DNA from 2 places in the Faecalibacterium sp. AF28-13AC genome. Region 2 is predicted to be linked to the other one. Evidence: a T-box and tRNA genes for the amino acid it is inferred to sense, from the RefSeq annotation. Region 2 holds a T-box; the other holds one or more tRNA genes.
What was found. The T-box of region 2 lies ahead of DWY95_RS04375 (valine--tRNA ligase). A T-box ahead of a tRNA ligase gene usually reads a tRNA of that ligase, here a tRNA-Val.

Region 1: it has a tRNA-Val gene. The T-box ahead of DWY95_RS04375 (valine--tRNA ligase) is inferred to sense a tRNA for this amino acid. The anticodon was not compared.

Annotation. Positions count from the first base shown of each region.
Region 1 covers NZ_QUFG01000004.1:54,311-56,690, forward strand. The annotation lists gene gltA (NADPH-dependent glutamate synthase) at 1-85, opposite strand, end outside; gene DWY95_RS06385 (sulfide/dihydroorotate dehydrogenase-like FAD/NAD-binding protein) at 87-932, opposite strand; tRNA gene DWY95_RS06390 (tRNA-Gly) at 1,271-1,346, shown strand; tRNA gene DWY95_RS06395 (tRNA-Val) at 1,354-1,429, shown strand; tRNA gene DWY95_RS06400 (tRNA-Asp) at 1,433-1,506, shown strand; tRNA gene DWY95_RS06405 (tRNA-Phe) at 1,514-1,589, shown strand; tRNA gene DWY95_RS06410 (tRNA-Gly) at 1,620-1,695, shown strand; gene DWY95_RS06415 (ABC transporter ATP-binding protein) at 1,791-2,380, shown strand, end outside.
Region 2 covers NZ_QUFG01000002.1:377,319-379,698, forward strand. The annotation lists gene DWY95_RS04365 (bifunctional homocysteine S-methyltransferase/methylenetetrahydrofolate reductase) at 1-56, shown strand, start outside; gene DWY95_RS04370 (glycosyltransferase) at 100-1,080, shown strand; T-box leader at 1,125-1,359, shown strand; gene DWY95_RS04375 (valine--tRNA ligase) at 1,419-2,380, shown strand, end outside.

The sequences.
Region 1 (2,380 bases), on a different contig from region 2:
GCGCAACTTCCTCAAAGTTCTTGTTGCGGACGTTGGGGTCCTGGGTGGGCATGGGGCACTTTTTCGGGTCCATATTGAAAGCCATCTTACTTTGCCTCCTCAGTCTTGAACAGATTGCAGGCCTTTTCGCGGGCCTTGGCCTCAAAGGGGCGGTACATGGTGCCGCGGGCCATGGCCTCGTCGAAATCCACCAAGTCGCCGTCAAAGTCGGGGCCGTCCACGCAGGCAAACTTGGTCTCGCCGCCCACGGTCAGGCGGCAGCCGCCGCACATGCCGGTGCCGTCGATCATGATGGGGTTCATGGAAACGATGCTCTTCAGGCCGTGCTTCTGGCAGGTCTTGACCACGAATTTCATCATAATGAGCGGGCCGATGGTGATGACCAGGTCGTACTGGTTCCCGGCGGCTACCAGCTCGTCCAGCGCAGCGGTCACGACGCCCTTGGTGCCGTAGCTGCCGTCGTCGGTCATGATGCGCAGTTCATCGCTGCAGGCCCGGAACTCGTCTTCGAGGATGAGCAGGTCCTTGCTGCGGAAGCCAACGACGCTGTGGACCACACAGCCCTGCTCGTGCAACTCGCGGGCAATGGGCAGAGCGATGGCGCAGCCGACGCCGCCGCCCACGACACAGACCTTCTTCAGGCCCTCGGTCTCGGTGGCGCGGCCCAGCGGGCCGACGAAGTCGTGGACGCTGTCGCCTGCGTTCAGGCTGTTCAGCTCCATGGTGGTACCGCCGACGATCTGGAAGATAATGTCCACGGTGCCCTTTTCGCGGTCGTAACCGGCCACGGTCAGGGGGATGCGCTCGCTGTCCTCGAACGGGCGCACAATGATGAACTGGCCCGGCTTTGCCTTTTTGGCAATGAGCGGGGCTTCAATGACCATCTTCGTCACGGTGGGGTTCAGCGCGACTTTTTCTGTGATCTTGTACATTGCGTTAGCTCCTTTTTCTGGCAGAATCTCGGCATGAAAATACGCCTGCCCACCCGCACGGCGGTGCAGACGCAGAAACATGCAGCATTTGACAACTCTATTATAACCTCATTGATAAGGGAATGCAATTGAATTTTGCTTGTGTCTGCCCCGGCACAGGTGAAGAACGGGCAAAGCCCCGGCCCCCGCGCAGCCATCGTGAAAAAACTTTTCGCGCTGATGGGCTGTTTTTGCAAAAATTGAGCTTTTTTGAAAATTTATGGTTGACAAAGCCCCCGCTGTGCGGTATAATAACCAACGTCGCCGGGAACGAAACCCCGGCACGACACATGAAATGTGCGGCCGTAGCTCATCTGGTAGAGCGCCACCTTGCCAAGGTGGAGGTAGCGAGTTCGAGCCTCGTCGGCCGCTCCATTTATGTGGAAGTTTAGCTCAGCTGGGAGAGCATCTGCCTTACAAGCAGAGGGTCAGCGGTTCGAGCCCGTTAACTTCCACCATGTGGCCCGGTAGCTCAGTTGGTTAGAGCACCAGCCTGTCACGCTGGGGGTCGTCGGTTCGAGCCCGATCCGGGTCGCTTTTATGCCTCTGTAGCTCAGTCGGTAGAGCAGGGGACTGAAAATCCCCGTGTCATTGGTTCGATTCCGATCGGAGGCACCAAAAATCGGTACACGCAAGTGTGCCGCATCTGCGGCCGTAGCTCATCTGGTAGAGCGCCACCTTGCCAAGGTGGAGGTAGCGAGTTCGAGCCTCGTCGGCCGCTCCAGACGAAAAGCCACTGCATCAAATGTGATGCGGTGGCTTTTTTCGCACAGTCGTCCAAATTGGTTCGGAATCGGAACAGGAGGGGAAACTGCACCTATGATCTTTGGTAAGTATATCAACCGCTACTATCTCAGGCACGCCCCGGCGCTGCTGCTGGGGCTTGCGGCGCTGCTGACGGTGGACTACATCCAGCTGCTCATCCCGCAGCTGTACCGCCTGGTCATCAACGGCATGAACCTGGGGCAGGTGGTGGTGGGCGGCGAGACGCTGGCCTTCACCAAAGAGGTGCTGCTGCAGCACATCTGCCGGCCCATGATCTGGATCGTGGTCCTGATGGTGATCGGGCGCTTTTTGTGGCGCGTCTGCTTCTTCGGCTCGGCCGTGCGGGTCGCGGCAGACCTGCGCGAGCGGATGTTCGACCACAGCCGCAAGCTCTCGCAGCAGTATTATCAGGTGAACAAGGTCGGCAACCTGATGAGCCTTTATACCAACGACCTCGACACCATCCAGGAGTGCTTCGGCGACGGTGTGCTGATGTTCTTCGACGCACTGACGCTGGGCCTGCTGGCTCTGTATAAGATGTGGCGGATGGACGTCCGGCTGACGATGCTCGCCCTCATCCCGGCCCTTATCATGTTCGTCATCGGTACGCTGATGAGCCGGGTGATGACCCGGCGCTGGGAGGA
Region 2 (2,380 bases):
CCCTGATGGAACGGCTCATCGCCCGGCTCCGCACCGAGGTGCTGCAGGAGTCCTGAAGAGGGAAACGGCAAAACGATTCGATGAAAGGAGCGACAGTCTATGGCAGAACCGACCATCAGCATCATTGTCCCGGTCTATAAAACGGAAGCCTACCTCGAAAAATGTGTGGATTCCATTCTGACGCAGACCTTCCGGGACTTTGAACTCCTTCTCATAGACGACGGCTCCCCGGACAACTGCCCGGCGCTGTGCGAGGAAGCAGCAGCGCGCGACCCGCGCATCCGGGTCATCCACCAGAAGAACGCCGGACTTTCCGCTGCGCGGAACACCGGGGTGGAGGCTGCGCGCGGGGAATGGATCGGTTTTGTGGACAGCGATGACAGCATCGCCCCGGAGATGTACGAGACACTGCTCACCTACGCCCAGCGGGACGGGGCACAGATCGCGGTCTGCGATTACCTGCTGGTGACGGAAGCCGGAGAACCGCTTCCGTCGTCGTATCGTCTGGAGGAAGACAAGGTGCTCGACCGTGTGGGGGCGCTGGAACAGATGAACCGAGGCCACTTCAAAGTGGCATGGAACCGGCTGTACCGGCGGGAGCTCTTTGAAATGGTGCGCTTTCCGGTGGGGAAGATCCACGAGGATGAATACACGGCGCATCAGTTCTACTGGCAGTGTGAACGGATCACGATTGCAGCAAAGCCGCTGTATTTTTATGTGCAGCGGGGCGGCAGCATCATCCATACCGATTCGCCCCAGAAAACGATGGATCTGGCAGAAGGCATTTTCCAGCGGGCCTGCTTCGAGCAGGAGCAGCAGCTCACCAGGCTTGCCATAGAAGCAGCCAAGACGTCGATGCTGGTGTTTGCGCAGGCCCACAGGCGGAAGGACCTGCAGCCGGCGCAGCGGCGGTGGTGCGCAGAGATGCGCGGCCGGATGAACGCGCTGGCAAAGACCCTGCTGAAAAGCGGGAGCGGCTCGCGGGCCGACCGGATCAAGTTCCGGCTGTTCCTCTGTTCTCCAACGCTGTACCGCGCGGCGCTGTTGACCAAAAGCTGGATGAACAAGATCGGTTTCTGAAAAAAGAGATTGACAAAACGCCCAAAAACGGCTATATTCTTTGTATAAATGCAATGAAAAAGAGTGTGCATCGCAGGCAGCTTTCCAGAGAGCCGGGGCAGGTGAAAGCCGGTAAGTGTGCGGGGATGCGCTGTCGCTTTTGAGCAGAGGCGGGGAAATCAGTAGTCGCCTCCGGGCCTGTCCCACGTTATCGGGGCATCAAGGGGCACAAAAATGCAAGGCGCTTTTTGTGCAATTTGGGTGGTACCGCGGTGTAATTGATTTACAGCCGTCCCATGGAACGTTCCGTGGGGCGGCTTTTTTCGTCCCACGTCATCAACAGTTTGGGAGGAACCCCTATGAAAGAACTCGCAAAACAGTACGACCCCAGCCAGGTGGAAGACCGCATCTACCAGTTCTGGCTGGACGGCGGCTACTTCCACACGGAAGCAGACCCCGACAAGAAACCCTACACCATCGTGATGCCGCCGCCGAACGTGACCGGCCAGCTGCACATGGGCCATGCACTGGATAACACCATGCAGGATGTCCTCATCCGCACCAAGCGGATGCAGGGCTACGCTGCCCTGTGGGTGCCCGGCACCGACCATGCGTCCATCGCCACCGAGGCCAAGGTCGTGGAGGCCATGCGCGCCGAGGGTCTGACCAAGGAGATGGTCGGCCGCGACGGCTTTCTGGAGCGCGCCTGGGATTGGAAGACCAAGTACGGCAACCGCATCGTCAGCCAGCTGAAGAAGCTCGGCACCAGCTGCGACTGGCAGCGGGAACGCTTCACCATGGATGAGGGCTGCTCGGATGCCGTCAAGGAAGTGTTCGTCCGCCTGTACGACAAGCAGCTGATCTACCGCGGCAACCGCATGGTCAACTGGTGCCCGCACTGCAACACCTCCATCTCGGACGCTGAGGTCGAGTATGAGGAGAAGGACGGCAGCTTCTGGCACCTGCTCTACCCGGTCAAGGAGACCGGCGAGATGCTGGAGCTGGCCACCACCCGCCCGGAGACCATGCTGGGCGATACCGCCGTCGCTATCAACGGTGAGGACCCCCGCTATGCGCACCTGCACGGCTGCCATGTCATCCTGCCGCTGCTGAACAAGGAGATCCCCATCGTCTGCGACGAACACGCCGACATGACCAAGGGCACCGGTGTCGTCAAGATCACCCCGGCCCACGACCCCAACGACTTTGAGGTCGGCCTCCGCCACAACCTGCCCATCGTCCGCGTCTTCACCTACGACGGCCGCATGACCGGCGCTGCCGACAAGGCGGCGGCCGATGCCATCTTCGCCGCAGGCAAGAA